Regions from separate parts of the Colwellia asteriadis genome, predicted to be linked through region 1. Evidence: predicted binding sites of a transcription regulator. Region 1 holds the regulator's gene; the other holds the start of a gene.
The links. The regulator FNR, encoded in region 1, switches genes on or off when oxygen is low (the NO sensors DNR and NnrR bind a similar motif). The targets are predictions, from matches to a motif close to TTGATCTAGATCAA.
Positions count from the first base shown of each region.

Region 2: the regulator FNR is predicted to act here: its motif matches at 9,886-9,899, upstream of ABD005_RS10535 (TraR/DksA family transcriptional regulator).

Region 1 covers NZ_BAAAFA010000008.1:212,689-229,223, reverse strand. The annotation lists gene ABD005_RS12835 (hypothetical protein) at 1-493, shown strand, start outside; gene ABD005_RS12830 (glucosaminidase domain-containing protein) at 515-1,420, shown strand; gene ttcA (tRNA 2-thiocytidine(32) synthetase TtcA) at 1,485-2,411, opposite strand; gene uspE (universal stress protein UspE) at 2,755-3,699, opposite strand; gene fnr (fumarate/nitrate reduction transcriptional regulator Fnr) at 3,853-4,572, opposite strand; gene ABD005_RS12810 (sulfite exporter TauE/SafE family protein) at 4,629-5,348, opposite strand; gene ccoS (cbb3-type cytochrome oxidase assembly protein CcoS) at 5,348-5,596, opposite strand; gene ABD005_RS12800 (heavy metal translocating P-type ATPase) at 5,630-8,059, opposite strand; gene ABD005_RS12795 (FixH family protein) at 8,118-8,612, opposite strand; gene ABD005_RS12790 (c-type cytochrome) at 8,783-9,823, opposite strand; gene ABD005_RS12785 (cbb3-type cytochrome oxidase subunit 3) at 9,816-10,022, opposite strand; gene ccoO (cytochrome-c oxidase, cbb3-type subunit II) at 10,056-10,700, opposite strand; gene ccoN (cytochrome-c oxidase, cbb3-type subunit I) at 10,710-12,134, opposite strand; gene ABD005_RS12770 (lytic transglycosylase) at 12,644-14,272, opposite strand; gene gloB (hydroxyacylglutathione hydrolase) at 14,374-15,171, opposite strand; gene ABD005_RS12760 (class I SAM-dependent methyltransferase) at 15,320-16,090, shown strand; gene ABD005_RS12755 (Nif3-like dinuclear metal center hexameric protein) at 16,243-16,535, shown strand, end outside.
Region 2 covers NZ_BAAAFA010000006.1:258,010-274,544, forward strand. The annotation lists gene rpmH (50S ribosomal protein L34) at 1-24, opposite strand, end outside; gene dnaA (chromosomal replication initiator protein DnaA) at 464-1,855, shown strand; gene dnaN (DNA polymerase III subunit beta) at 1,888-2,991, shown strand; gene recF (DNA replication/repair protein RecF) at 3,018-4,127, shown strand; gene gyrB (DNA topoisomerase (ATP-hydrolyzing) subunit B) at 4,200-6,644, shown strand; gene glyQ (glycine--tRNA ligase subunit alpha) at 6,804-7,724, shown strand; gene glyS (glycine--tRNA ligase subunit beta) at 7,724-9,790, shown strand; gene ABD005_RS10535 (TraR/DksA family transcriptional regulator) at 9,973-10,305, shown strand; gene ABD005_RS10540 (HP1242/YdcH family protein) at 10,373-10,624, shown strand; gene ABD005_RS10545 (metallophosphoesterase family protein) at 10,872-11,615, shown strand; gene ABD005_RS10550 (acyltransferase family protein) at 11,722-12,846, shown strand; gene lepB (signal peptidase I) at 12,893-13,606, opposite strand; partial or broken gene ABD005_RS10560 (hypothetical protein) at 13,829-14,104, shown strand; gene tusA (sulfurtransferase TusA) at 14,081-14,326, opposite strand; gene ABD005_RS10570 (transglycosylase SLT domain-containing protein) at 14,510-16,450, shown strand.

The sequences.
Region 1 (16,535 bases):
TGGTAGCTGGGTTGCTTTATGCGCATTGTTAACATCGATATTAGTTGGCTTAGGTTTTCAATTATATATGGTGCCCGGTATCATTTTAGCCGTGCTTTTATCATTAACGATTCCATTGGTTGTTGATAAAAAACTCTCGCCATTAGCAGCAATAAAAGTGTCTGTTTTGTCATTGCGTTTCAAGTTCTTTCAAATATTTAGATTGTATTTATTTTTGTTTATAGCATTACTTGTTTTGGCTATGCCAGTGGCATTGTTGGCTGATTCGGCGATTGGACCTGTTGCTATTATGTTATTTTTGTTTGGTATGACGTTTTTAGCACCGTTGTATTATAACGTTAAAGGTATACTCTACCGTGAGATATTTGCGGTAAAGACTAAAGATAGAGAAGATAATGTTAACTCAAGGGAGTTAAACTCTTCTACACCAGAGTCAACTAAAGCTTCTGATTCGGATGACTCAAACGGCTCAAACGGTACGTTTTCAGCTTAAAAATATTTAAAGGAGTTTATATTGATTAAGTTATTTTTGTGGTTAAGCTTTTTGGCCTTTTTGGTGGTAACACTGTTAGCACCTTTCACTTTTTTAGTGCCGGATAATGCTGAAAGTAGTTTAGCAAAAAGGCTTATAGCAGAGCAGCAAAGTCAAGACAAAGAACGACAAAAAAGTCGTGAAAATAAAAAAACAGTTAAAAAAGTGGTAGAGCAACCGTTACATAATGTCGATTTACCAGACTTTGCTGCCATTGCAGATGTCTCAACTAAAAAGGCACAATTCTTTGACTTTATTACCCCTGCGATTGTTGCTCAAAATGAGCGTATTTTAGCAACCCGCACTAAGCTAGAGTATTGGCTTGAACAAATGACCTTAGAATTAGGGTTAACAGAGCAAGAAGAGGCTGAGTTACAAATATTAGCGAAGCGTTATCGATTAAAAAAGTCACGCTCAAATTTGCAAAAAGTAAATGAGTTATTAGTACGTGTTGATATTATTCCTTTACCACTGGTTTTGGTGCAAGCGGCAAATGAGTCGGCATGGGGCACTTCTCGTTTTTCTCGAATTGGATTAAACTTTTTTGGTATTTGGTGTTACGAGCCAGATTGTGGCATGGTGCCTAATGGGCGTAACAAAGGAGCAAAGCATGAGGTTGCAGCATTTGATAGTGTAGATGATGCAGTAAGAGGATATTTTAGAAATATAAATACCCACAATGCTTATCAAGTATTTAGAACGATTAGAGCGCAGTTAAGAGCGAATAACGAGCCTATTGCACCTGAAATATTAGCGACAGGGTTGTTACCTTACTCGGAGCGAGGTGCAGACTATGTGTTAGATATTACTGACATGTTGCGTCACAATCAGCGCTTTTTTGAAGATGAAACAACTTACTTTGATAATACAACGAGTTATAGTGAATAACAGATAAAAGTATGAGCTTAACCCAATATTGATTAAATAAAGGGTTAGGCTTTTTTTATAGCTGTTATTGCACTTCAATAATAGTTAATTGCTCGGTTTTATTCGTGGGCATTTTAGTCTCTTTAGCGCTTCCATTAAAGTTCAATTCAGGCTCGTCAAAAGCAGTATCACCACCATTAATTACTCCCGAATTACTGTTAATATCACTAAAGTTAAATAGCTCATTGTCACATAAATGTGATGGTACAACGTTTTGCATTGCGGTAAACATTGACTCAATACGGCCCGGAAACTCTTGGTGCCAATCGTTAAGCATTTTCTTAATATTCTGACGCTGCATATTCGGTTGCGACCCACATAAATTACAAGGAATGATAGGGAAGTGTTTTAATGCCGCATATTGAATTAGCTCACTTTCTTTACAAAAGGCTAATGGTCTAATAACAACATGCTCACCATTATCAGACACTAATTTAGCTGGCATCGCTTTCATTTTACCGCCGTAAAACATGTTAAGCATTAAGGTTTCAATCATGTCGTCACGATGATGCCCTAATGCAACCTTAGTCGCGCCAATATTTTTCGCTACTTTATATAATATTGCGCGTCGTAAACGAGAGCAAAGACTACAGGTTGTTTTCCCTTCAGGAACTTTCTCTTTAACAATACCGTAAGTGTCTTCTTCAACAATATGGTACTCAATACCTAGCTCGTTGAGATATTGAGGTAATATATGCTCAGGAAACCCAGGTTGCTTTTGATCAAGGTTAACCGCAACAATATCAAAGTGAATAGGCGCAGATTCTTTAAGTAACATCAGAATACTTAACATTGCATAGCTGTCTTTACCCCCAGATAAACACACCATGACCTTATCACCGTCTTCAATCATATTGTATTGGGATATGGCTTGACCCACATGGCGTCGAAGCTTTTTTTCTAGCTTCATTAATTGTGTTTTTTGCAAGGCAGATAAAGGCGTATTAGACATGGGGATCAGTATTAATTCTACAAGTTGTTAATTGTCGCGCATTATACGCTTTATCGTAAAAAAGTAAAAATTGATCGTTTAGCTTTACCTTAGTTACAGTAAACTTACCGAATAGTTAATAAGGTATTTTATTATTTTTATGATTATTGATTGTGTAGGACTACAAGTTATCACTAATAATACGACTGGTGTTCGGTATAACTTATTGATTATTAAATTGTTATGATAGGTGAAAGTAGATTTGTCAGTAAATAATATGCGTATAAGTTAGATAAGTAGACTTTTGTAGCTCAAAGTGAGTACTTGATGAGCTACGTATAGTATATGTGATTGGCTGTTTACTTTAGTTAGCCAGCGGAGAAATATAACCGTCAGGTTTTAACGCTAATACATCACAGTTTAACTGATCAATCACATGTTCAGCGGTATTACCAATCAACGCTGCCGATATGCCAGTACGACCAATGGTTCCTAAAACAACTAATTCAGCATCTAGTTTTCGGGCAAACTCTTCAATAACCGTTTCTGGTAAGCCTTCACCAATATGAGTGTTTGTTAATTCAACACCAAATTGTTCAGCATGTGTGTTCATGGCTTCTTGGTGATGCTTTAGCATGACTGCATTGTATTCGGTGGCATCAAACTCAGGAACTTCAATAGCGATATTAATTGGGGTGCCAGGGTAAGAGTTGACTAAGTGTAAATTACCGTCAACCACAGCTGTTAGTTGTTTAGCTTGCTTTGTTATTTTGCTATTGAGTGAGCTATGTTCGCTCTCATCACTACCAATATTAAGAGCTGCTAGAATATTACCATTTTTTGGCCACTCGTGATCTTTGACTAATAATACCGGGCATGGACATTTTCTCAGGATATGCCAATCAGTAGGTGTAAAGACTACTGATTTAAATTTATCATGTTGATGAGTTCCTTTAATAACCAGATCAAAGTTGTGCTCAATTACTTGATTGATAATGGCTTCGTAAGGCCTGTTATGCCATACGACTTTGCTAGTTACTTGCGTATTAGGCGCTATTTCGGCGATAATTTCATCTAACCATTTTTGTTTCTCATCGATAACCATTTGACGCATAGAGTCGCGTTCGTTATGAGATAGTATTGTTGTCATCTCATAGGAAAAATCAAAAATGCTGAAAAAAGCAGTAATATTAATGGCTGTATTGTTATTTTTATGAATACGTGAGGCTAGATCTACAGCTCGCTTTAAGGCTTTTTGCTCATCAGTTGTTGGGTCGATAATAACCAGTATATTTTGATACATTTCCATGGTAAACCTCTCGTTAATAAAAGTAATTCATAATTACTTTATAGCAAAATTGAGGAGTGAATGCTTGATTTAAATTAAGATATTATGAATTGATTTCATTAAACACCGAGATAAACGGAGCTATCTCGGTGGGGGAGGAAAAGCTATAACTAATTAAATTTCTGCGACGTCAGACAAGGCGTCAATATCTACAATAGTAATTAATTTACCGTCTACTTTGATTAAGTTACTTTTATGAAAACGATTAAGTAAACGACTAATCGTTTCAACAGTTAAGCCAATATAATTACCAATATCGCTACGAGTCATGGTTAACCTAAATTCAGTTGCTGATAATCCTCGCGAATGATAGCGCTCACTTAAGGTCACTAAAAAAGTAGCTACACGTTGCTCAGCGTTTTTTCTATTAAGTAAGGTTAACATTGCCTGATCGGTTTTAATTTCATTACTCATTAGACGTAATACCTGCTTTTTCAACTTAGGCATAGTGTTAGAGAGCTGATCAAGGTTATTATAAGGGATTTCACAGACCATCGAAGTTTCAAGCGCCTGAGCAAAGCTAGGGTGACAGCTTTCTGCAATGGCATCAAAACCCAGTAAATCTCCTGCTAAATGAAAACCTGTTATTTGTTCTTCGCCTTGCTCATTAACCGTAAATGTTTTGAAAGTCCCTGAACGAATAGCAAATAAGGCGTGTAATTGTTGTCCGTCATGAAAAATTTTATCGCCTTTATGAATAGGACGTTTTCTATCGATAATGTCATCAAGGCTATTTAACTCTTGCTCATTCAGTGAAAAAGGTAAACATAATTCACTAATACTGCAGTTTTGACACTTAATGTGTTGTATACCGGGGCAATTTTTACTTGGCATAATAGATAATAACTCTTAATTTAAAGGACTGTAATATCGACCGTGCTGATAGGGTATTAGAACATTAATTGATATGCAACAGTTAAACTATAACAGCCATATAATATTAGAGAAATTGCCATTGTTTTCTTGAAGTTAGCATTAAGCAAAAGGCTTTTAAAGCTATTAATACCTAGAGACAGTGCTATGAGCGCAGGCAAAGTACCTAAACCAAAAAATAACATTATTCCTGCTCCTGTTAGGCTACTTCCGCTAGCTAATGACCAGGTGAGGGTTGAATAAACTAGCCCACAAGGTAACCAACCCCATAAAGCCCCTAAACCTAAAGCTTGTTTGGTGCTATTGACGGGAATGACATACTTAGCTAATGGTGACAAATAACGCCATAAATACTTCCCAAGCGCTTCTACTCTGTTTAACCACATTAACCATTGACCTAAATATAAGCCGAGTAGAATTAAAAATATGGCGGCAACCATGCGCAACCCCCCAAGGGGAACACCGATACTTTTTGCAGCTAATGAGCCACTAAAGCCGACAATCGCGCCAATCAAGGTGTAGCTGGCAATACGGCCAATATGATATGAAAATATTAAAGACGTGTTATTGCTTGATTTTGTCGGGTAGGTCTGCTGTTCAGTGATAGCAATATCACCTTGTTGTTTAGGTTTTTCAGTAGCCGACGTTAGCATGGTAGTAATACCCCCACACATGGCTAAACAGTGACCTGAGCCTAGTAAACCAACAATAAAAGCTGATAGTAAATCGGTTAGCATTACTTCTTTACATCAGCGCTTGAATTATTGGTGGGGTTTGTAGCTAGAGGTGCAGCGTTAGCTTTTGCTGCTATATTGCTATCACTCGGCGCTGATTTTTCTTGATCTTTTTGCTGGCTATCATCATTAAACAAGATGCTCATACCTTGTTTTTCTAAATCATCAAATTGCTCTGTTTTAACTGCCCAGAAAAAAAGATAAATCCCTAATGCGGTTAGAATCGCCGCAACTGGAATTAAAATATACATTATACTCATCACTAAACCCTCGGTGTTTACTAATTACTTTTTCAACAAGCGAAGTGAATTAGTTATGACTAAAATAGAGCTGGTTGACATACCAATGACTGCCATGTAGGGCGTGATATAACCCGCTACGGCCAATGGTAGTACAATAGCATTATATCCAAACGCCCATAAGTAGTTTTGAATAATAATTCGACGGGTTTTATGACCCACCTTTATTAGCGTATTGATGCTACTTAACTTATTATTAAGTAAAATAACATCAGCACCACTTTTAGTAATATCGGCGCCACAACCCATCGCAATAGATACATGCGCTGCGCCAAATACAGGTGAGTCGTTAACGCCATCACCGGTCATGGCAACATTAAATTTTTCATTTTGCTGAGCTTGCTGAATTTTATGCATTTTATCTTGAGCACTAAGCGAGCCTTCAACAGAGCTTAGCGGTAACACCGTTGCTAACTTATCACAGGCTTGTTGACTATCACCAGATAGCAGCATAGTGCGGCCAGTTTTATTAAGCGCTTCAATAACAGCATTCGCATCGTCACGAATTTGATCGACCAAATAAAATGAGGCGATAACTTGGTTGTTTTTAATTAATGTACAATTTGCATCTTGATGATTGCTTATCGCTTGTTGTGCATTTTCATCTAATTGTGAAATAGCCCAACCACTTTTACCAATAGTGTAATGATCAGCATCAATATCACCGCTAACCCCTTTACCTGAGTGCACAGTAATATTTTGAGCTTGAATTGAGAAGTCACGATGGGCGGTAAATGGCTTCGCAATGGGATGCTCAGAGTGTGCCTCTAATGCCGCAGCAATAGCAAGCACATTCTCTTTAGTATATTCGCCATTAACTTCCACGCGGTTTATTTGAAACTCGCCTGTGGTTAAAGTCCCTGTTTTATCAAAAGCAAAGCAATTTAATTGTGGTACGGCTTCCATTACATGCCCACCTTTGATCATAATGCCGTCTTTATTAAGACGTGTTGTTGCACAAGTTAATCCTGTAGGTGTTGCTAAGGAAAGGGCGCAAGGGCAGGTTGCCACTAATACTGATAAGGTAATCCAAAACGCTTCTTCTGGTAGATGTTGATGCCAATATAGCGCGGTACAAATAGAGGTGATTAAAATCAGCGCAACAAAAAACTGAGCTATTTTATCTGACAGTTGCGCCAGTTTAGGTTTATGCGCTTGGGATTGCTCACTTAATCGAATCAATTGGCTTAAAAACGAATGGCTGGTAGGCTGTTTGACTTGCACGGTAATATTGCCATCACCATTAATGGTGCCGGCAAAAACGTTATCAGTGACGGATTTACTAATTGGTAATTGCTCACCGGAGAGCATGGCTTCATTAAGCTGGCTTGAGCCTGAAACAATAACGCCATCAGCAGGAACCACTTCGCCTGGTTTGATTAATACATGATCATCAACGACTAATTGTTTCGCTGCAATAAGTTCTTCTTCATAGGTGTTATGACCTGCTGGTGAAGTGATAGTCGTTAGTTTTGTCGCAGTCATTGGCATTAGTTTTAATAAGTTGGCAGATACTTGCGCTGCGCGTGATCGGGCTCTAAATTCGAGAAACTTACCAATGAGCAGTAAAAAGGTAAACATACTGACAGATTCAAAGTAAACTTCACCTTGTCTGGTAATAGTCGCCCATGCGCTGGCGGTAAAGGCGAGTATTATAGCAATGGAAACGGGGACATCCATTGAGAGCCGTTTCATTTTTATGGCGTTAAACGCACCCGTATAAAATGGAAAGGCGCCATAAATTATAATTGGTGTGGTTAATATAAAGCAAACCCAGCGGAAATAGTGTTTATGATCTTCTGACATGTCAGAAAATGCACCAAAATATAAACCCGTGGCAATCATCATCACCTGCATCATTAAAATGCCACTGATGCCTAAGCGTTTAATAAAGGCTTTGCTTTGTTTTTTATTACGTAACTCGGCTTCATTCGCTTTAAAAGGGAGAGCGTGGTAACCAATGTTTTCAATAGCGGTTAAAATATCGCTTAAGTTGAGTTCTGCATGACGCCATTTAACAGTAGCACGCTGTGTAGTCGCATTCACACTAATACTGACCAAGCCTGACAATTTATCAAGTTGCATTTCAATTAACCAAGCACAAGCTGCACAGCTAATACCATCAATGGTTAAAATAGCTTCTTTGGTGTCATTATCTTGATAAATAAACTCGTTTTGTAATGCCGCTTCATCAAGTAGTTTATTTTTTTGTAATTGTTCAGGAATGAGCGATTGTCCCTTATTGGCAGGCTCAGTTCGTACTGAATAATATTGAGTTAAGCCATTATCAACAATGGTTTGCGCTACTGCTTGGCAACCAATACAACACATTGGCTGTTCGGTGTTATTAATAGTAACCAAAAGGCTTATACCCGAAGGTACAGCCTCGTTACAATGAAAACATTTTAGAGTCATGGCTTAAAATCTATTAAAATAAAACACTAGCAGGATGTATAAATAATGGTAGTAATTGTTACTGCACTTTCGTTGGATCAGGAATCAATTCAATAAAGTCACTTTGTGGTAAGCCAATAGTGTCTTGAATTTTCCATTTATTCTCAAATGAACTGAGTGTGATTTTCCACTTACCATTAATAGGCTCTTCAAAATAGTGTCTGAAATTACCATTAGCATCAGGTGTTAATGTGAGTTTGAAATCATGTGCTTCTAATGTTGGGTGAACAAAGTCAATGTTTAATAGCGGGAAAGTTTTTTCAATACCCGTTGGTTTGATAATTAAATTATTACCCTCGGTTCTTAGCGCAAAACGCATACCAAGCTTTTGCGCAAGTTTAACTTTAGATACTTGAAAGTTAATCGCTTTACCTTTTTTATAATAATCACCGACAACTACCGTATCAGGATTACTATTTGCGATAATATAAAATGTTGTTCCTGAAATTAAAGAAACAAACGGTAGGCCAAAAACTAACCACGCCCAAGGCTCACGATACCAAGAAGTTTTCATTTGATTTGCTTATTTTAAGAGTGTGTAAAGTGGCGATATTATAACTTTTTTATTGCTGAACAGCTAGGATATGATAGATAAATACATATAAAAAAAGCCCTTGTTTACAATTAGTAACAAGGGCTTTTTATGTTAATTAATTACTGATTTATAAGAAATTAATTAAACAGTTAGTCTTGAGAAAGGCTATACACATATGCACTGATCACGTGAACTTTCTCTTCGCCAAGAATATCTTTCCATGGCGGCATTATACCAGCACGACCATTGCGAATTGATTCTTCAACGGCACGTTTAGAGCCACCATATAACCAAATGTTGTCAGATAAGTTTGGTGCGCCCATTGGTGTACCCATAGCTAAGCTACCTTCACCATTAGGGCCATGACATGCTGCACACATCGCAAACTTAGCTTTACCAGCTTTGGCTAATTCAGGGTCAATTGAGCGACCACTTAAACTAATGACATAAGCAGCAACTTCTTTAACGCCTTGGTCGCCACCTAGTGCGCTTTCCCAAGCCATCATGCCTGTTGCAATACGACCTTCCATTACCGTATGTTTGATCGCTTCTGGTGTTCCACCATATAACCAGTCTTTATCCGCTAAGTTAGGGAAACCAGTGGTACCGTGAGCATCAGAGCCGTGACATTGTGCACAGTTTTGAATAAATAAACGTTGACCTACTTTAAGGGCTTCTTTTGCTTGTAACAAATCACTTTGTTCAGCCGTTAATTCACCTTTAGTGTCAAAGTCTATTTCAACATTTTTAGCACTGGCTAAATCTTCAATACTACGTTGTGCGTAAGCGGCAAAGATAGGACCATATTTAGCTTCAGCAGCTGCCATTTCACGGTCATATTGTACTAATACGCCAGAGTCTTTTTCTAAATACTCTAATGTTTTTGCTTTTGATTCAGCAATATTTAAAATACCTTGGTTAGAGCTTTTCCAACCTAAAAGGCCAGTCCAGTTACCTAAACCGTATAGTGCAATATAGCCAAATGCCCAAACAATAGTGAGTAAGAAAAACGTACTCCACCACTTAGGTAGCGGGTTGTTTAACTCTTCAATGCCATCAAAGGTATGTCCCATAGACTCACCTTCTTCAACACCTGCAAAGTTCTTTAAGCACATACGTAGTAAGAAAAAACACCCTACTAATGTGCCAAGGCTAAGAACCCAAACCCATATATTCCAGAAGCTAGACATTATTATTAGTCTCCTGTTTGCTATCTTTATCAAGATGGCTTTGTTTAGTTACTTTTGTATTTTTATCTTCTTCAAAAATAGAATTCGCTATATCGTCAAACGATTCTTTACGTTTTTTTGAATAAGACCAAACCACAATAATAATAAATAACGCCAATATAAGGAGGGCAATTAACCCTCTAAGAGTACCGTAATCCATTGTTTTTTCCTTTTCTAAAGGCTTAACTCATGGCTACTTCAATGCATGACCTAGTGATTGCAAATAAGCAACCAAGGCTTCCATTTCAGTTTTACCCTTTACTGCTTCAGCAGCGCCATCAATTTCAGCTTGGCTGTATAATGGAATAGGGTTGCCATTTTCATCTTTATGACTACGGTTGCGTGTTAACCAGTTAAATGTTTCTAATTTTTTAGCGGTTAGCTCACCATCTAAGGTGTTTTCAGCTAGCCATTTGAAACCAGGCATGTTTGATTCTGGCACAACAGAACGCGGGTCAATTAAATGGGCAATATGCCAATCGTCACTATAACGACCACCAACACGTGCTAAGTCAGGACCCGTACGTTTTGAACCCCATAAGAATGGATGTTCCCATACGTGCTCACCTGCAACACTGTAGTGACCATAGCGCTCAGTTTCTGCACGTAATGGACGAATCATTTGGCTGTGACAATTGTTACAGCCTTCACGAATATAAATATCACGACCTTCCATTTGTAATGCAGTATAAGGTTTTAAGTTATCTACTGGCGTCGTGGTTTCTTTTTGAAAGAATAATGGCGTAATTTCAACTAATCCACCGATGCTGATCGCAAAAGCTGTGAATAGGAAGAACAAGCCAACATTTTTTTCTACTTTTTCATGTGAGTTTTTCATGTTGGTCTCCTAAGCTACTTCAACAGGCTTTAGACTGTTGTCTTTTGCGCCAATTGTTTTGAACATGTTGTAAGCCATTAATATGAAACCAGCTACAACTAATACACCACCTAAGAAGCGCATGAAGTAGAACGGGTAAGATGCAGTTAAGCTTTCAACGAAGCTGTACGTTAACGTACCGTCGCTGTTTACCGCACGCCACATTAAACCTTGCATTACACCTGAAATCCACATAGCAACTATGTATAAGACAATACCCGCAGTGTGCATCCAGAAGTGAATGTTGATAAGGCGAATGCTATACATACGACCTTGATTAAATAGCACTGGAATTAAGTGGTACATTGCACCAATTGAAACCATAGCAACCCAACCTAACGCACCTGAATGTACGTGACCTACGGTCCAGTCAGTGTAGTGTGATAATGCGTTTACAGACTTGATAGCCATCATTGGGCCTTCAAATGTAGACATACCGTAGAAAGAAAGAGAAACAATTAAGAAACGTAAAATTGGGTCATGGCGAAGTTTATGCCACGCACCAGAAAGCGTCATAATACCATTGATCATACCACCCCATGAAGGAAGGAATAACACAATAGACATAACCATACCAACTGATTGAGCCCAATCAGGAAGTGCTGTGTAATGTAAGTGATGCGGACCCGCCCAAATATATAGTGATACTAGTGCCCAAAAGTGAACAATAGATAAACGGTAAGAGTAAACAGGGCGTTCAGCTTGTTTTGGTACGAAGTAATACATCATACCTAAGAAGCCAGCTGTTAATAAGAAGCCAACGGCATTATGTCCATACCACCACTGCATCATTGCATCAATTGCACCAGGGTAAATAGAGTATGCTTTCATGCCGGATACAGGGATAGCCATACTGTTACCAAGGTGTAATACCGCAACGGTAACAATGAAACCACCAAAGAACCAGTTAGCAACGTAAATGTGAGAGACCTTACGTTTAATTAAGGTACCAAAGAATACGATAGCGTACGAAACCCAAACAATAGTAATAAGAATATCAATTGGCCACTCAAGCTCTGCATATTCTTTTGAGCTTGTGTAACCTAATGGAAGCGATATGATTGCAGCAACAATAACTGCTTGCCATCCCCAAAAAGTAAATGCAGCTAACTTACCGCCAAACAATCTCGCTTGACAGGTACGTTGCACAACGTAATAAGAGGTAGCAAATAAAGCACTAGTACCAAAGGCAAAAATCACCGCATTTGTATGTAGTGGGCGAAGACGGGAGTAGGTCAACCAAGGTGTATCAAAGTTTAACGCAGGCCAAATTAATTGAGCCGCGATAAGTACACCTACAAGTGTACCAACGATTCCCCAGATTACAGTCATCACAGTAAATTGACGTACAACATCGAAGTTGTAGTCTACTGCTGACGTATTACTTTGAGTCATGTTATGGATTCCGCAGTGTTATTATTAATCAGAGATAGTTAAATTGCTATTTACTTACTTTGACACATAAGTATTGGACACAATTCATACTATTTCTATGTATTCGCTCGAGGAGCATTGATATTTTTCATACCTGTGTAACTAAATATGTCAAATTCCAAGTAATTTTACCTCTTGGCTAGCGTATAAATCAACAGGAGTTAGGGTTTATATTTGATATAGATCAATTTAAAAACAAAATTGCCCTTAATAAACATAAGGATTAGCTAATCCGTTACAACTTTATACTTTTTCAGACTTAATTAGCTATTGAATGTATAAAAATAGTCACTCGCGCCATTATTTTCAAGTTGTATGTTTTTAGTACAAATGTTGCCTGGAATGATTGAAGGGAGAGAGGAGAGTAATTAATTTAGTGGAAGCTTTATGATGAAAATATATTAATGACTTGAAAAAAGAATACCAACGACAGCATTGTGTGTTGATATTCCTTTTATCAAACTAGGGGATTAAATATTATTAGTGACATCAACCGAAAGCTTTAGTCGTTGTCCAGGTTGTAAGTATTTATTCCTGTTAAGGTTATTCCAACGTTCAATATCTCTAATACTGACATTAAACTTATCGGCAATTCGCGCAAAAGAGTCACCTTGACGCACTTTATAGGTGATATTACGCATAACCGCGTTTTGGCTGTTGTTACTGCGAAGTGAAGCGGTGTTATTTGTCTTTTTTTGCCAGATAACGAGCTTTTGTCCTAGCTTTAAGGTGTCTCTTGGCGCAAAGCCATTCCATTTGGCAATACTCTTACTATTCACTTTATATTTTCGGCCCAAATCCCAAAGATTATCACCAGAAACAACCGTGTGAATAATTTTATGACCTTGTTGTGGTTTGTTTTGCTTTTTAACAATACGTTGTTGTTGTGAAAAAACATAATTATCAAGAGACGTTGCTGCGACAGGAATTAATAAGTGCTTTCCAGCACGAATTTTACCTTGCTTAATATTATTGACTTCTTCGATTAAACTGATACTTGTATTAAACTTTTTAGAAATAGCACCTAAATTATCGCCTTGTTTAATACGATAACGTTGCCAAGCTAACCGCTCTTTTTTGGTTAATTTCCCTAGGCCTTGCTCAAACTTATTGACGGTATGTATTGGTAATAATAATTGGTGTGGACCATCAGGGTCAGTTGCCCAACGGTTAAAGCCTGGGTTAAGTCGTTGTAATTCTGCTAACGATAAGCCCGAGAGCTCTGCTGCTTTGGCTAAGTCGATCTGCGATTTGATGTCAACTTGCGTTAATACTGCTTCATTAACAATAGGGTACAATGTTAAGTTGAAGTCTTGTGGACGTTTAATTATATCAGCCAGTGCTAGTAGTTTAGGTACGTAAGCTCTGGTTTCTTTGGGCAAGTCTAACGACCAAAAGTCAGTTGGTTTATTCTTGGCTTTATTATTTTTAACTGCACGTCTTACACGACCTTCACCAGAGTTATAAGCAGCAAGAGCAAGGAGCCAATCACCATCAAAATAACCATGTAAGTATTGTAAATATTTAATCGCGCCTTGAGTTGATGCAACGACATCACGTCTGCCGTCATACCACCAATTTTGCTTCATACCAAAGCGCTTGCCAGTACCAGGTACAAATTGCCACATGCCAGAAGCTCTACCGTGAGAGTATGCGAAGGGATCAAAAGCACTTTCTACAACCGGTAATAATGCCATTTCTATTGGCATATTATTTTTTTCTAATTCTTCTACAATGTAATAAAGAAATGGCTCGGCACGCTTGGCAACTCGCTTTAAATAAGCCGGGTGTCTAACATACCAATTACGCTGTGCAATTAAGCGTTTATTTTCAGGGATTGCAAAGCTTAATTGCTGCTGAATACGCGGCCAAATATTATCATGAGTAATGGCTACGTCTTCTTTAAGTGTAAACTCTACGTCAGCGACTGGGTGAATAACATCAATACTTTCATCGGCTAATAGTGCTTGATTAATATCAACAGAATCAGCGATATACTCATTGTCGATACTTGTTTTTTCGTTAGAAGAAATAGTGCTTTGGCAACCACTTAGTATAACAAGGGCAGGTAATAGCGCAGGAATTAAGAAATTTTTCATGTACAACCGTAAGTCTTTATTTCATTTTTAGCGGATTAGATTATCATACCTCCAAAGAGGCTTCACTGACTAATTTTTCACTAGTTGTAAGTAAATGTGCGTTAAAAATTATCTTTCCAAGCTCTTATTGCTGCGAATACACTAATTTCGTCACTCATGCATTGAGGGTTATAGTGTTTAGCTGATGCTATAACTTCATTACTGTTACTGCGTAAAAAAGGGTTTATGGCTTTTTCGATGCCGATGGTTGTTGGTATAGTTGCTTGGCTTTGTTGTCGTAATGCGAGCACTTTTTCGCGATATTGTTGCAGCATAATGTTATTTGGCTCAACCGTTGCCGCAAACTCTAAATTAGCCTGAGTATATTCATGAGCACAGTAAACCAAAGTGTGTTCAGGTAACGCAGTTAGCTTAGCAAGAGAATGATGCATTTGTGCTGGCGTACCTTCAAATAATCGACCGCAGCCTCCAGAAAATAAGGTGTCACCACAAAAAACCATGTCGTCATGAATATAAGCAATATGGTCTAAAGTATGTCCAGGTAATTCCTTAATTGAAAACTGGCATTGTAACTCTGGTAAAGTCACGATATCACCTTGGTTGACTTTATGAGTTAACCCAATAATTTTGCTATTATTTGGCCCATAAACATTAACTGTACTATTTTGAGTGTATTTCACTAACGCTTCAATACCGCCAGTATGATCATGATGATGATGAGTGATTAATATATGAGTTAGGTTTAAGTTATATTTTTCGATAAAGGTAATACAAACATTCGCATCACCAGGGTCGACCAGTGTTAAACTATTATTACGTGGTGAGGTTATCGCCCAAATATAATTATCGTTAAAAGCTTTGATAGCTGTCACTGTAAGAGCTGTTGAAGTATTTGTCATCGCCATAGAGGTTATTTCTTAAAGTTAACTATAAGTATATACTTCATTATAAACATTTTTATTCTACCCAAGCCAATAAGTTAAAGGTTATGTTTATATGAGTTGGCTTGTATTGATTTAACGCTAGCAAGCAAGTGATTAATATATTATGAAACCCGCATTAGCCTTTTCATTACCAGATAGTCCAAAGTCTTGGGATGACTTACCAAATGGTGACATTGTTTTGTCGGCAATAGAGCATGAGCTTGCTCCTTGGTGGCAACGTTTTTTTGGCTATCATCTACTTAAGTTAGGAACGTTAAGCGCTAAAATAACGACCAGTAACTGTACTATTCAAAATCAATTTAGTATTACGCCTAAAGATGAACTGGGTAATATAATTGCCGATATTGATGACTTACCACTGCTTGAGCATAGTATTGATGTTTGTTTACTTAGCCATGCGTTAGAGTTTTCACTTGATCCCCACCATATTATTCGAGAAGCTAATCGCGTATTAATCCCTAACGGTTACCTCGTTATTACGGGTTTTAATCCTATGAGTTTAGCGGGGCTTAATCGTTTAACACCATATCGACGTAAACAATCACCATGGACAGGGCATTTCTTTTCGCCTTTGAGAATTAAAGATTGGTTACAATTAATGGGCTATGAAATTTTGGCAGATCAACGTTGTTTACATACGAACTTAATGGGAAACATTAGCGCTAATCGCTTAACATCTACATGGCAACAATTTGCTCAGCAATATTTAAAACCTTTTGGCTCTGTATATGTTATTGTCGCTAAAAAAAGAGTATTGCCGTTAACACCAATTAAACCTAAATGGCAATTGAGAACAGGTTTTCAGCCGGTTAAAGTAAGTACTATGCATACACCAAAAAACCAAATAAAAAGCTATCACCAAAATAAAAAATAGTGTTAATAACTTACCTCGAATCGGTTTGATAAATTTTTAAAAAATTGAAAGTTAACACTTAATTTTCATATTTAACTATAGAATTATTTGTTAAGCCGAGCTGGGTTGACTAACTTATCCACCTAATTACCATCAGTTGATAAAATAAAATTATGATACTAACCAAAGATTTAGAAGCTTACTTAACAGAGCTTTTAGCACCAGAGAAAATTAAAGACTTCACGCCAAATGGTTTACAAATTCAGGGTAGTGAAACAATAACGAAAATTGTAACGGGCGTGACTGCATCACAAGCATTAATTGAACGTGCCATTGAAGAAAAGGCACAAGCTATTTTAGTACATCATGGCTACTTTTGGAAAAATGAGTCTTATGTAATCCGAGGTATGAAGCATAAACGTATTAAGTCACTATTAATGAATGATATTAACTTATTCGCTTATCA
Region 2 (16,535 bases), on a different contig from region 1:
GCTAGGTTGAAATGTTCTTTTCATTACGCTAATCCGTCGGTTGTTGTTGCCCTGGCAAAACAGCCGTTTGAGCACACAGGTCTAAAAAAAGAGGGCGAATATTAAAGCTTGCTTGACTATTTGTCAATCGTTTATACGACCTATTTTAACGATGATCCTCATTTTATTTTAAGGATCTTAGCTATTTTAGTTTATTTGGTACTCTATCCACAGTTTTATCACACTACTGTTTTATTAACTTAATAACTATTCTCATAACAAGGTTAAAAAGTCATCATCACTATTGATTTTTTCTTTGATATTTACAAGCATATTTTTTATTTTAAGTTGTTGTTATATATTAACTTGTTTGTTTTTGTGTTTAATAAATAAAGAAATATCAAAAGTCAATATTGCACTTGTGGATAACTCCATAGATAATAGCGAAGATAATAAAAATATTTGTTTACCTTTGGAGTTCTGGTTGGATCTTTCACCTTGGCAACGTTGCCTATCTGTTTTACAAGAAGAGTTGCCTGCTCAACAATTTAGTATGTGGATCCGCCCATTACAGTGCGTTATTGATGAAAACATCATGACATTATATGCACCTAATCGTTTTGTGCTTGACTGGGTTAGAGACAAATATGTAAATCGTATCAATGAGTTACTTACCATAAACGAAAGTTCTAATCCTTTATTACTTCGTTTTGATGTTGGTAGTAAACCTATAGATCAAAGCAGTGTTGGTGCGAGTAGTAGCCCTGCTAATTATTCAAATAATACTAATGAAGCGCTTTTTGCTCCTAAAGTCACTTCAGAAAAACCTTCAGAGCCTGAAAGTAATATTCCTAAAAAAACCAATGTTCGTGTTAATTATACTTTTGATAACTTTGTTGAAGGTAAATCAAACCAACTTGCGCGTGCTGCTGCTTCTCAAGTGGCCGATAATCCTGGTGCCGCTTATAACCCATTATTTATTTATGGTGGAACGGGCTTAGGTAAAACCCATTTATTACATGCCGTAGGTAATGGAATACTACTCAATAAACCTAATGCTAAAATTGCCTACATGCATTCTGAGCGCTTTGTTCAAGATATGGTGCGTGCGCTACAAAATAATGCGATGGAAAAATTTAAGCAATATTATCGTAGTGTCGATGCATTACTTATTGATGATATTCAATTTTTTGCTGGTAAAGAACGAACTCAAGAAGAGTTTTTTCACACTTTTAATGCCTTATTAGAAGGTAATCAACAAGTGATCCTAACCAGTGATCGTTATCCTAAAGAAATTGACGGTGTTGATGATCGTTTAAAATCTCGCTTTGGCTGGGGCTTAACCTTAGCGATAGAGCCTCCAGAATTAGAAACACGTGTTGCCATTCTTAAGCGTAAAGCGCAAGAAAGCAGTATTAACTTAGCCGATGAAGTCGCCTTCTTTATTGCTAAGCGTTTACGATCAAATGTTCGTGAGCTTGAGGGTGCTTTAAACCGCGTTATTGCAAATGCTAATTTTACTGGTCGTGCTATTACCATAGATTTTGTTAGAGAAGCACTTAGAGATCTTTTAGCGCTACAAGATAAGCTGGTGACTATTGATAATATTCAACGCACTGTTGCTGAATATTATAAAATAAAAGTGGCTGACTTATTATCTAAGCGAAGAAACCGATCTGTTGCTAGACCTAGACAGATAGCAATGGCATTATCTAAAGAATTAACAAACCATAGCTTGCCAGAAATTGGCGATGCTTTTGGCGGTAGAGATCATACTACTGTATTACATGCTTGTCGTAAGGTAAAATCATTGCGAGAAGAGACGCATGATATTAAAGAAGATTATTCAAACTTAATCAGAACGCTTTCGTCATAATAATAAAACTTAATACTTACATAGGTATAAAAATGAAGTTTTCACTTAATAGGGAATTGTTACTAAAACCATTATTATTGGTTTCAGGTGCTGTCGAGCGCAAGAGTACATTACCAATTCTAGGTAATATTCTTTTTGAAGTAAGTGGTCAATCACTTACCTTAACCGCTACAGATTTAGAACTTGAAATGGTGTCATCTGCCATAATTGATAACCAAGGCGAAGATGGAAAAGTAACTATTCCGGCGAGAAAATTGCTTGATATATGTAAGAGCTTACCTGAAAACTCAGAGATAACTTTTTCAGCCAGTGAAGATACTATTAAGTTATCTTCAGGGCGTAGTCGTTACTCTCTTTCAACATTACCAGCGAACGATTTCCCAAATATAGAGCAATGGCAGGGCGATGTTGAATTTAAATTATTCAAATCTGAATTACTTCGCTTAATAGAAAGTACCCATTTCTCAATGGCCAACCAAGATGTTCGTTATTATTTAAATGGTATGTCGATAGAAAGTGAGGGTAATGAAATACGCTCTGTTGCTACAGATGGTCACCGTTTAGCTATTTGTAAAATAAGTAATGATTCGTTAGCGTTGCCAACAAGACAAGTTATTGTACCGCGTAAGGGTATTTTAGAAATTATTAGACTGTTGTCTCCGGTTGAAGAAGAAGTACAAGTATTTTTAGGTTCAAATCATATCCGCATTATTGATCAAGAATTTTCATTTACTAGTAAATTGGTTGATGGCCGTTTTCCTGATTACCGCAGAGTATTACCGCGTAATGGTGACAAAGTTTTTGAAACGAATAAAGACCAGCTAAGACAAGTGTTATCACGCGCATCTATTTTATCTAATGAAAAATTTAAAGGTGTACGTCTTAACTTTAGTCATTCATTACTTAAAATTACTGCGAACAACCCAGAGCAAGAACAGGCTGAAGAAGAAATTGAAATCAACTTCCCATATGATGATTTAGAAATAGGTTTTAATGTTAGCTATGTACTTGATGTACTAAGTGCGATAAAAGATGAAAGTGTTAAATTTACGCTAGCAGATGCTAATAGCAGTGTCATTATTGAAGGCAGCAATTCAGGTGAGGCATTATATGTAGTTATGCCTATGCGCCTGTAATTAGTTTATAGTAGCCATAGCATTAGATGAGTGTAGCTAAATTAATAGTACAAAATTTTCGTAATTTAGCTACCAAGTCAATAAGCCTACACCCAGAATTAAACTTCATTCTAGGAGATAATGGCAGCGGTAAAAGTAGTTTATTAGAAGCTATTTTTTTTATTGGTCATGGCAAGTCATTCAGAACCAGTAAAATAGAACATTTAGCGTGTTACAATGAAGATGTTTTTACCGTAAGTGTTAAGGATAACAATGACTTACAGTTAGGTTTGAGTAAGGATATACGCTTAGGCATAACAAATATTAAGATTAATGGCGACAGACATACGCGATTATCTGATTTAGCTAGTAATATAGCCGTGCAAATCATTACACCTGAAAGCTTTAAGTTATTTTTTGGTGGTCCTAAAGAACGTAGACGTTTTATTGATTTAGGAATGTTTCACGTGAAACAGGACTTCTCTCATCAATGGCGAGAGTTTTCACGGGTACTTAAACAGCGTAATGCGTGTATAAGATCAGGTACAGATAAAGCAATACTGTCTTATTGGTCTACTGTTTTTTGTGAGCTCTCTGTTAAAGTTGCTCATGTGAGACAGACTTATGTAGAGAGCCTTATTGAAGAGTTACGAGTTTGGTTAGCGTTATTATTACCAGAGCTTGTTGATTTAGTTAATGTGCAATATCTACAAGGGTGGCCACAAGCAAAAGAATTATCTGAAATATTAGATAAAAATTTTGAGCGTGAAAAAAGCTATGGTTATAGCTTATATGGTGCACATAAGTTTGATGTTAAATTTCTCTTAGGGAAGCAAGTTATAGATACTCAGCTTTCAAGAGGACAACAAAAGTTGTTTTTACTGGCGTTAACTTTTGCTCAAGCAAAATTAATTTCAAGAGTTAATCGAGTAAAACCAATTTTATTAATTGATGATATTGGCGCAGAGTTAGATGTTAATTCTCGTTTATCATTGGCTAGAGCAATTAATCATTTAGATTGCCAAGTTATAATTACGGCAATAGAGGAAAATGTTTTAGCTCCTTTTATATCGTTATTTGAAGAAAATTCAGGTAGCAATAAAGAGGATAAATATAAAATGTTTCACGTGAAACAGGGTGATGTTGTTGAAAAATAAAATGCATTTTGCAGGTACATTTAGCAAATACCAATTTAGAACTAAAAAGCAATGAGTGAATAGGCTAAAACTATGACAGTAGAAAATGATTATGGCTCGTCCAGTATTAAAGTACTAAAAGGACTTGATGCAGTACGAAAAAGACCAGGCATGTATATTGGTGACACAGATGATGGCACCGGTTTACATCATATGGTTTTTGAAGTACTAGATAACTCAATTGATGAGGCATTAGCTGGTCACTGTAAAGATATAATAGTAACCATTCATCTTGATGGTTCAGTATCTGTTAAAGATGATGGCCGTGGTATTCCAACTGAAATTCATGAAGAAGAAGGTGTTTCAGCAGCAGAAGTTATCATGACAGTATTACATGCTGGTGGTAAATTTGGTGGTGAAGACTCAGGCTATAAAGTTTCAGGTGGTTTACATGGTGTTGGTATTTCTGTTGTAAATGCATTAAGTGAAAAACTGAAACTAAATATCAGACGAGACGGCAAACTATACGAACAGTTTTATAATATGGGTGAACCAGTTTCACCATTAACGGCTGTAGGTGAAAGTGAAAACACCGGAACAGAAGTTCGTTTTTGGCCAAGTAGTGAAACCTTTACTGACGTATTATTTCATTACGATATTTTAGTTAAAAGAATTCGTGAATTATCATTCTTAAACTCAGGTATTTCTATTCGTTTAATTGACCAACGTGAAGAAGGCCGAGAAGATCACTTCCATTATGACGGTGGTATTCAAGCGTTTGTTGATTATTTAAATACCAATAAAACGGCCGTAAATGATGAAATATTCTATTTTGATCTAGCACGTGAAGATGGCATCGTCGTTGAAGTTGCAATGCAGTGGAATGATGGTTTCCAAGAAAATATATTTTGTTTTACTAATAACATCCCGCAAAAGGATGGTGGTACCCATTTAAGTGGCTTTAGAACAGCATTAACTAGAACCTTAAATTCTTATATGACCAAAGAAGGTTTAAATAAGTCTAAAAAAGGTGGTAATACTGAAACTAATGCGACGGGTGATGATGCTCGTGAAGGCTTAACTGCAGTTATTTCAGTTAAAGTTCCAGACCCTAAATTCTCTTCACAAACTAAAGATAAGCTAGTTTCTTCAGAAGTTAAAACAGCTGTTGAGCAAGCAATGGGTGAGAAGTTAGGTGAATACTTATTAGAAAACCCTGCTATTGCTCGTACTATTATTATGAAAATAGTTGATGCAGCAAGAGCACGTGAAGCGGCTCGTAAAGCTCGTGAAATGACTCGTCGTAAAGGTGTTTTAGATATTGCTGGCTTACCAGGTAAGTTAGCTGATTGTCAGGAAAAAGATCCTGCACTTTCTGAAATATATATTGTGGAAGGGGACTCTGCTGGTGGTTCAGCCAAGCAGGGACGAAATCGTAAAAACCAAGCAATATTACCATTGAAAGGTAAAATTCTTAACGTTGAAAAAGCACGTTTTGATAAAATGATATCATCACAAGAGGTTGGTACTTTAATTACCGCGCTAGGTTGTGGTATTGGTCGAGATGAGTATGACCCTGAAAAACTACGTTATCATAGTATTATCATCATGACCGATGCTGATGTCGATGGTTCTCATATTCGTACTCTATTACTGACATTTTTCTATCGCCAAATGCCAGAAATTATGGAACGTGGTCATATCTATATTGCACAGCCACCACTTTATAAAGTTAAAAAAGGTAAGCAAGAGCGTTATATAAAAGACGACGAAGCATTAACTGAATACTTAACTACCTTAGCATTAGATAGTGCATCTATACATGTTAATGAACAAGCTCCTGCTATTTCTGGTGTCGGTTTAGAGCAATTAGTTAAACAGTACCGTGCTACCATGGAAACTATTAAACGTATATCAAGACAAATCCCTGCAGATATTCTTGAGAAAATGGTTTATAGCAATATTATCAATAAAGATGATTTTAATGATAAAGCTAAAGTAGAAGAGTGGACTCATAGTTTGATTTCTCAACTTGAAAACCAAGATGGTAATGGCTCTATTTATACCGTAACTGTTGAACTCGATCCTGAGCGTAATATTTATTACCCTAAATTTAATGTGCGTAAACATGGTATCGATACGCCTTATAGTTGTGGTTATGATTTTATTGAGTCAAAAGAGTTCGTATCAATTCAATCACTGAATGAATCTATAAATGGCTTAATGGAAGATGGCGCGTATGTAAAACGTGGTGAAAAAACTACTCCGGTATCAAGCTTTGAAGACGCATTAGAATGGTTAATGGCAGAGTCAAAACGTGGTCAATATATCCAACGTTATAAAGGGTTAGGTGAGATGAACCCTGAGCAACTTTGGGAAACAACTATGGACCCTGAAACTCGCCGTATGCTACAAGTGACTATTGAAGATGCCATTGCTGCTGATCAGTTATTCACAACACTTATGGGTGATCATGTAGAGCCGCGAAGAAACTTTATTGAAGATAACGCATTACGTGTTTCTAACTTAGATGTTTAATCTAAAATAAATAAAGTTTAATATGCCCGGTCATCGTATCGGGCGTTTTTTTAAGTACAATTTGATAATGTTATCGATTAGATTAAATACTCTAGTAACGCTATAATCGATAACATTCTGTGATGAAAACAACTTTAGATAAAAGTGAATTTAAAAACCATGACAACTTACAACAGTAAAACTTTTCAAGGCCTAATCTTGCAGCTGCAAGACTATTGGTCACGTCAAGGTTGTGTAATAGTACAGCCATTAGACCTAGAAGTAGGGGCTGGTACTTTCCACCCAATGACTTTCTTACGTTCAATTGGACCTGAGCCAATGAGCAGTGCTTATGTACAACCATGTCGTCGTCCTACTGATGGTCGTTATGGTGAAAACCCAAATCGCTTGCAGCACTATTATCAATTTCAAGTAATGCTAAAACCATCACCAAAAAATATCCAAGAGCTTTACCTAAACTCATTAAAAGAGCTAGGTATAGACCCTTTAGTGCATGATATTCGTTTTGTTGAAGATAACTGGGAATCGCCAACATTAGGTGCTTGGGGTTTAGGTTGGGAAATTTGGCTTAACGGCATGGAAATCACGCAGTTTACTTATTTCCAACAGGTAGGTGGTTTAGAGTGTACGCCTGTAACTGGCGAAATTACTTACGGCTTAGAGCGTTTAGCTATGTACATTCAAAATGTAGATAGTATTTATGACTTAGTGTGGACAGACGGCCCATTAGGTACCGTTTATTATCGTGATATTTTCCACCAAAATGAAGTTGAACAATCAACTTATAACTTTGAGCATGCTGATGTTGATGCTTTATTTAAGCAATTTGATCAATGTGAAAAAGACAGCGAAAAATTAATTGAGGCAAACTTACCATTACCGGCATATGAGCAAGTAATGAAAGCCTCTCATGCCTTTAACTTACTTGATGCGCGTCATGCCATTTCCGTAACAGAACGCCAACGTTATATTTTACGTGTACGTACTTTATCTAAAGCTTGTGCGCAGGCTTATTATGCAAAACGTGAAGAACTTGGTTTCCCTTTATGCAAAGACAGCTCAACGAAAGGAGAGAAATAATGACCACAGAAACACTCCTTATTGAACTTGGTACTGAAGAATTACCACCAAAGTCACTTAAAACTTTAGCTACAGCATTTTATGACGGCATTAAAACCCAGTTAGACAGTAGTGACTTGAGCTATAGTGAAATTAAATGGTTTGCTACACCACGTCGATTAGCTGTTCAAGTTATTGATTTGGTTACTAAGCAGCAAGATAAAATCGTAGAAAAACGTGGTCCAGCAGTAAATGTAGCATTTGACGATGCAGGTAATGCCAGTAAAGCGGCACAAGGTTGGGCACGTTCAAACGGTATTACGGTAGAAGAAGCAGAACGTTTAACTACTGATAAAGGCGAGTGGTTGCTTTACCGCGCAACCGTTGCTGGTAAAAGCGTTGAAGAGCTTATTCCTGACATGGTAACAACAGCGCTAAACAAACTACCTATTGCTAAACCAATGCGTTGGGGTAATGAGCGTATTCAATTTATTCGTCCTGTGCATACATTAACTATGCTATTTGGCCGTAATATTATTGCCGGTGAAGCGCTTGGTGTTAGCTCAAGCAATCAATTACAAGGTCATAGATTTCATAGTGAAGGTTTAGTAACACTTGAACATGCTAATGACTATCAAGCGGTATTAAAGTCAGCACACGTAGTTGTCGACTTTGGTGAGCGCCAAGCACAAATTGTTAAACAAATTGAAGCAGCAGCACAAAATATTGGTGCCGTAGCATTAATTGATGAAGAGTTACTTAATGAAGTAACGGCTTTAGTTGAGTGGCCTGTAACATTAGTTGGTACATTTGATGAAGATTTTTTAAATGTACCAGCTGAACCGTTAATTTACTCAATGAAAGATCACCAAAAGTATTTTCCTGTAACGGATAAAGCGGGTGAGCTAGTTAACAAATTTATTTTTGTTGCCAACATTGAATCAAAAGAGCCTAACGCGGTTATCTTTGGTAATGAAAAAGTTATTCGTCCGCGTTTAGCTGATGCAGAGTTTTTCTTTAAAACGGATAAAAAGCAAAGTTTAGAGTCAAGACTAGCCAGCTTAGAATCCGTGCTTTTCCAAAAGCAATTAGGCACACTAAAAGCAAAGTCTGAACGTATAGCATCACTGAGCCAATACATTGCCGAGCAATTAAGTGAAAACTCAGCAGATGCTTACCGAGCAGGTTTGTTGAGTAAAACAGATTTAATGTCTGAAATGGTATTAGAATTCCCACAAGTGCAGGGCACTATGGGTAAGTACTATGCACTACACGATGGTGAAAATAACAACATAGCACAAGCATTAGAAGATCAATATCGCCCACGTTTTGCTGGTGACAGCTTACCAGAAGCTAATATTGGTTGTGCAGTTGCCATTAGTGACAAAATAGACAGCCTTGTTGGTATCTTTGGCATTAATCAGCCACCTAAGGGCGATAAAGACCCATTTGCGCTACGAAGAGCAGCAATTGGTTGTATACGTATCATTATTGAAAAACAGCTTGATTTAGACCTGTTATCGCTTATTAACAAGAGTATCGAACTTTTCGGTGACAAGTTAGTAAACAATAACACGGCTAACGATGTGCTTGACTTCATCATGGGTCGTTTCCGTGCTTTCTATCAAGAGCAAGGTATTAGTGTTGACGTTATTCAAGCTGTACTCGCTAAAAAGCCAAGTGCACCACTTGATTTTGAAAAACGTATCAAAGCGGTAACTTACTTTGGTGAACTTGCTGAAGCAGCAACATTAGCCGCAGCCAATAAACGTGTAGGTAATATCTTAGCGAAATTTGACGGTGAGCTATATCAAGTATTTAATCTTGAATTAGCAAGTGAGCAAGCAGAACGCGATTTAGCAGATGTTTACCAAAAAATAAGTTTAAAAGTAGCGCCATTAATGGCAGATAAAAACTATCAGGCCGCACTAACTGAACTAGCAGCATTAAAAGCACCTATCGATACCTTCTTCGATAATGTTATGGTGATGAGTGATGATGAAGCAGTTAAAATTAACCGCTTAACCTTACTTAACGAAATTAGAAATAGCTTCTTTGCTATTGCCGATATTTCAGTGCTCCAGTAGCATAACCGTTAAATAAACTGAAAAGGTCATGGCAACATGGCCTTTTTTTATGCCTGAAGAAAAGTGAGGAAATAAGCTATCAGATGGTTTATTTGTTGAGCTAGATCAACAACTCAATTAACCAAAGGCGTACAGTGTTTATAGAGCAAAAATAACACGACATAGATGTTAGTGAGGTAACTATGAGCACTGAAGAAATTATTACTACCAAAGCGGTAGCTAAATTACTCAATGAGAAGAAAGCGCAGTTAAGTAAACGCATTAGTGCTATTGAGGCTGATTTTCATAAAGGACGTTCACAAGACTTTTCAGAGCAAGCGACCGAAACAGAAAATGACGATGTTTTAGATGAAATTCATCATGAAGCAAAAGCTGAACTTAAGCTTATTAACGATACACTCAGTAGAATAGAACAGGGACTTTATGGCCAGTGTAGCCAATGCGAAGAGGCAATTAATCCAGATAGGTTAAATGCCATACCTTATACAACAACTTGTATTCACTGTGCGGTATAAGTAAAAACGCGAGTAATAAATTTAAAAAGAACACTGAGAAAATAAAAAGAATGATTAGGAGAAAAACATGACATTAGAAAAACACGATTTACACCACGAGTTTCCAGAGTTTACTGACGAAATTCATCACCTTAAAATGAACGACAATCACTTTGCGCGTTTATTTGCCGAGTATCATGATATTGATCAAGAAGTTCACCGTATCGAGCAGGGTGTTGAAAATACAAGTGATGAATATTTAGAAGGTAAGAAAAAAGAGCGCTTAAACTTAAAAGACAACCTTTTTATTATGCTAAAAAAAGCACAAGTAACGGCATAAATTAGCAAAAATTATATTAACCTTAACTCGGTTATATTAGGCTCGCTAGTGACTACAGTGTCATTAGCGGGCCTTTTTGTTGCCTTGATGTAAGTCGAAAAGAGAAAGGGTAATTTATTTGATAACTCATTGAAATAATGGTAAAAATTGAGTGGTTTTAAGGAGGTATAAACCTAAACATAGGTGTTCTCATGTTAAGGGCGTGTGTCTTTCAACCAGTGAAATTATTAAGAGGTAAGAGTGCCCAATGAAGATTGCCGTATTATCAGACATCCATAGTAATGTTTTTGCTTTAGATGCTGTTATTAAAGACTTAACAAAGCACTCAGTAGATTTAAAAGCAAACCTTGGTGATATTCTATATGGCCCTGTTGCTCCCAAGTTTACTTATGAACTTTTAATGGAACATGATTTTATTACAATTTCAGGTAATCAAGATCGTCAAATATACCAATCTACAGAAGAAGAAATAGAATTAAACCCAACCATGCAGTTCATTTTGAACGACTTAGGCTCTAAGCCATTAGCGTGGATGAAATCACTACCTTTTGATAAACAAGTAAATGAGGATGTTTATTTTTGTCATGGTACTCCTAAAAGTGACTTAATTTATTTATTAGAAGATGTGAGTAAAGGTTATGCTTTACTTCGCTCTGATAGTGAAATTATAGATTTACTTGCAGGTCAAAAGTCTAAGCTAGTATGCTGTGGTCATACTCATACACCTAGATCCGTAAGTTTAAGTACTGGTCAACTTATTGTTAATCCTGGAAGCGTTGGTTTGCAAGCATACACAGACGAAGAGCCAGTGCTTCATTCTATGGAAAATTTTAATCATCATGCGTCATACTCAATAGTTGAGAAAATTGACTCTGAATGGATTGTTCAAAATATTAAAGTTCCTTATGATTACCAGCGTGCTGTAAATGAAAGTAAAAAAAGGAATCGTGAAGATTGGGTTCATTTTTTGTCAACGGGAAGAAGAATATAGTAAATATTTAAACTGAATATTTATAGCTGATTAACTTTACCGCTTAATATGGCGTTATAAGATAAGCCACACAGATCGTGCACCTGATAAGTTTTAAGGTTATTAAATGGAATTGAAAAGCGCTGTAAGGTTTTCTGAATTAGATTGGTTACGGGTGATATTGATTTTTGCCGTATTCCTTCACCATGTCTGTATGCCTTTTAATGGCGATAATTGGCACATTATGAATAACGACTCGAGTAAGCTACTCGATGATATTATGGTGTACTTTGAACAGTTTAGACTACCAATACTGTTTTTCATTTCAGGTGTCGGCTCTGTCATTTTGCTAGCTAAAGTCACGGTAGTGAAATTTATTAAGGATAAATTTTTAAGGTTATTTATTCCTCTTCTGGTTAGCTCTTTAGTAGTGATCCCTCCACAAATTTATATTGAAAATATTGCTGAGATGCAATCATGTTGGCAAGAATACCCAGCACTTGCCTTAAAATTTGAAACTAATCACCTTTGGTTTATAGAGTACCTTTTTGTATTTTTCTTACTTGCTATCCCATTAAATAAACTGTTTAACTCGCCTGTAGGTACATTAATAGTTAATTTTGTACAAACATTAGCAAAACACAACGTAGGTCTGTACCTACTGGTAATATTGTTAATAATCATAAAAGTGTATTTTTCGTTAACGTTTCCAGGTGACGATAACAAGATAGAAAACCTATCTTCTTCAGCTTTCTATTTTTTCTTCTTTATTGCCGGTATGCTTTTTGTCCGCAGTAAGGTTATCTGGCAAGCAATATATGAACAACGATTTTATAATTTAATGTTATTAGTATTTAGTACGGTACTTTTTTACTCGTATTACTATTCTCCTGACTTGAGTGAATATTTGTCATTGAATATGCGCTGGTCTATTTGGTGGCTGGTTTGTTGCTTAGTTGCATGGTCTGCTTTTTTAACTATTTTAGGTTATGCGCAGTCGTACTTTACCCAAACACCGAGATGGTTAAGCCTAAGTAATGAGTTGATTTACCCTTTTTACATTTTTCATCAAACTGTGATTGTGGTGATAGGCTATTACGTTATCGCATGGCAAGCACCAATATTGTTAAAGCTTATTGTTCTTTTTGTTTTGTCGCTTTTAGTCACCAGCGGAATTTGTTGGTTTATGATTAAACCATCAAATACTTTAAGGTTTCTGTTTGGTTTAAAAGCTAAAAATAGTATTGTGTAAGTGGCTTATAATAAGCGACTTACACAGAGTTTTTTAACCGCTTACACTACAGGTACAGGCTTTGAAAGAAGCGTTCTTTTTTAGGTAAGTAGTAATTGTCGTAATCAACAGAAAAAGCAATTGCGGTGGCTTTACCTTTTAATTCTTCTCGCGGTACAAAACCATAAACACGTGAGTCTGCACTATGTCTGCGATTGTCACCCAGTACTAAATAATGCCCTTGAGGAACAATAACTGGGCCAAAACTACTTAATTGGTTGCTAGCATTATTATCAATTTTAATTTGATGTGTTATATCCACTAAATTTTCATTAAGTAACGTTACCGCGTTTTGAGTATGATTGTTTTGTGAACTATTGCTGTCTAAATTATTGTTTTGAGTACTTCGCTGATATGTTTGCGCAATACCGTTGATATACAGCACTTCATTTTTCATGGCGATAGTATCGCCAGGTAAACCAACTACTCGTTTAATTAGTCGCATATTAGCGGCTTTTGACTCAAAAACAATAATCTCACCGTGTTTAGGCTCACCAGTATTTAACAATGACACGTTGCTAAAGGGCAGCCGTAAATCATAAGCCATTTTATTCACGACAATACGATCTCCTTCTTCAATGGTGGGTTGCATTGAGCCCGTAGGTACTGTGTACCAATCAGCAAAAGCACTTCTAAATACAGACATTAATAGAATAAACAAAAATAGTTGTTTATTGTTTTGATAAAACTGACGCAGTGAAAAATTTTTAATAAATCTCATTAATTTAACTCCATTTTATTAACTAACCAGAACTTGAGGTAAAAGTCGGTGACTTGTGATGTATTAATTATGGCAGTGATTAAAATGGAAAGTTCCGTCAGTACATATTCACTTACAAATTGCAGAATATATTATGTAGTAAATATCAGTATTGCTTAGGGGCTATTGACCTTTCGCGGTTAAATTTTGTTCGAGATAAAAGCGTTTTAATCACGGCGGACAGTGTGTTGCCTAGTCATTCTAAGCAAATACTGTTCAACAAAGAGTAAAACGCTTTTAGCCGAATCCTTCGGACAGCGTTTGTTGGTCATTTTTACTGCGTTATCACCTTTTTAGGTAACGCTACATGGATGTAGTTTATTAGACAATGCAGGAGCTTATTGTCCTGAATAACTACATTACAAAGGCTCTGCCTTGTATAAATGCCTAACAAAAAGCTGCAAAAATAATCTCGAAAGATCAACAGCCCCTGGGTTAGTTTTTCTTTATTACGTATAAATAAGGTAAGGTTTCAACTTGTTTAGCAACAAGTTCATGTTCCATAAAAAGACAAAAGCTTGGAATATCACGTGTGGTTGAAGGGTCATCACATTGTACTAATAAGGTTTCACCACTGGCGATTTTTCTAATGTGCATACGAACCATCATTACGGGCTCAGGGCAACGTAAGCCAAGGGCGTCTAAAACATGGTCGGTATTTTCAAAAATTGCAGCAGACATAGAAATAAAAAGAGTAAAGTAAATAAGTGATAGTGTTAATTATACCTAAATTATTTTTAAATTATCGCTAAAAGCAGTTGGGTAATACTACTATTCACTATAGATTAGTTAAGCAAATCGCTATACTCAGTAGGCTAGTGAATTTAATTAAGTAGCGAGAGTTAATCAAAGAATGGAGTTTAAGTGAAATTTATTGTGAAAAAACTAGCTTGGCAAGGGGTTTTAGTAAGTTGTTTACTAAGCTCAGCTGTCGCTCAAGCCAGTGAGCAGTTAAAAATATCGACCGACAGGGAACAACAAAAGCTTTTTATTAAAGCAGAAAAGTTAACGTCAAAAAGTAGTAGTCCACAATATAAAAAACTGTATAACCAATTACATTATTACCCGTTACAGCCGTATTTAGATCAAAGACGTTTATTAAATAACATGCGTTTGAGTGATGCTAAAGCCATAGACGATTTTTTAAATAAGTACGAAGGCTCACCATTGGATTGGTCGTTAAGAAAACGTTGGCTGCAATATTTAGCTAAAAAACAACAAGGTGCGCTTTTTTTACAGTTTTTTAAACCAACCTCTAATGCCGAATTAACCTGTCAAAATTACAAATTTTCATTAGCTGCTGGCACGCCTGAAAAAGACATTTTACCCAAAGTTACTAAATTGTGGTTAGTCGGTAAGTCGCAAGACGATGCATGCGACCCCCTATTTGAGCGTTGGCAAGCCGCTGGTTACAGAACCGATGATATTGTTTGGCAACGTATCGCTTTAGCAGCTGATGGCGGTAAGCATACATTATTACCTTATTTAACAGGCCTATTACCTAAACAAGAACAGTACTTGGGTAAGCTATGGCATAAAGTACGACGCGACCCCTCATTAGTTACACGACTTAAAAACTTCCCTAAAAAATCAGCGAAAGAGCAACAAATTTACCTTTACGGTATTAAGCGCTTTATTTGGAAAGATCAAAATAGAGCAATTAACGCTTATCAAAAGGCATTACCGCTATTTAACTTTAGCGAAGCGCAGCAACAACAAGTTATTCAAAAGTTTGCTCTAGCATTAGCTAGTAAAAATCATGAAGCAGCGAGTGAGTGGCTAGCCTTAGTTGATCCACAACGTTTAGATGACAAATTATTTCAATGGCAGTTAACAGATTTACTTAAGCAACAAGACTGGCAACGTGTTGTTGAGGTGCTTAAACAACTGCCCAAAAGTCATCATAGTAATTTACAGTGGCAATATTGGTATGCACGCGCGTTAATTGAAACCGAACAAACCGCTCAAGGTCATACTATGATGAATAGCTTGGCTCAGCAAAGACACTATTATGGTTTTTTAGCCGCGAGTCATGCTAAGGCGTCGGTAAATTTACAAAATAAGCCGTTAGCTATTACGAAAGAAGAAAAGCTTAAGGTGATAAATTATCCCGCAGCTAAACGTGCGTTTGAGTTTTTTCACTTAAAACGCTACCACCAAGCTCGTCGAGAATGGAATTTTTGGCTTGCTAAGTTAACCGATAGAGAAAAGTTAGTTGCCGCCAAAGTTGCCAATGAAAATCAATGGTTTGATCGCGCAATATTCACTTTATCTAGAGTAGGCTATATGGATGATGTCGCTTTGCGATTTCCTAAAGCTTTTGGTGAAGAAATTAGTGAACAAGCCTTAAAGCAAAAAATAAACCCAGCTTGGGCGCAAGCAATTACGCGTAGAGAAAGCTCGTTTATGTCTGATGCACAATCGTCAGTTGGGGCAAGGGGGCTTATGCAATTAATGCCGGGTACCGCGAAGCAGCTTAAGCGGGGTAGTGTTAGTCGCAAGTACTTATTTAATGCCGAAAATAATATTAAATTAGGGACTAAATATTTACGTATTTTATTAGAACAGAATAAAGGTAATCATATTTTAGCAACGGCTGCATATAACGCCGGCCCATATCGCGTGAAGCGTTGGTTAGCTAATAGTGAACCATTACCAGCTGATATTTGGATTGAAGCAATTCCCTTTCACGAAACACGTAATTATGTGAAAAGTGTATTGGCTTATCAGGAAATATACCAACATAAACCCGGTCAGATCAGTTTGATTTTTGATGAGGTCATTAATATGAGTATTGGAGATTAAAAAGCTAGGTAGAGTTGAGGGTTATTATCGCAAAGTTTTATGCACAAAATAGTTATTCTCTCGCTTACTGTAACCAGCAGAAATG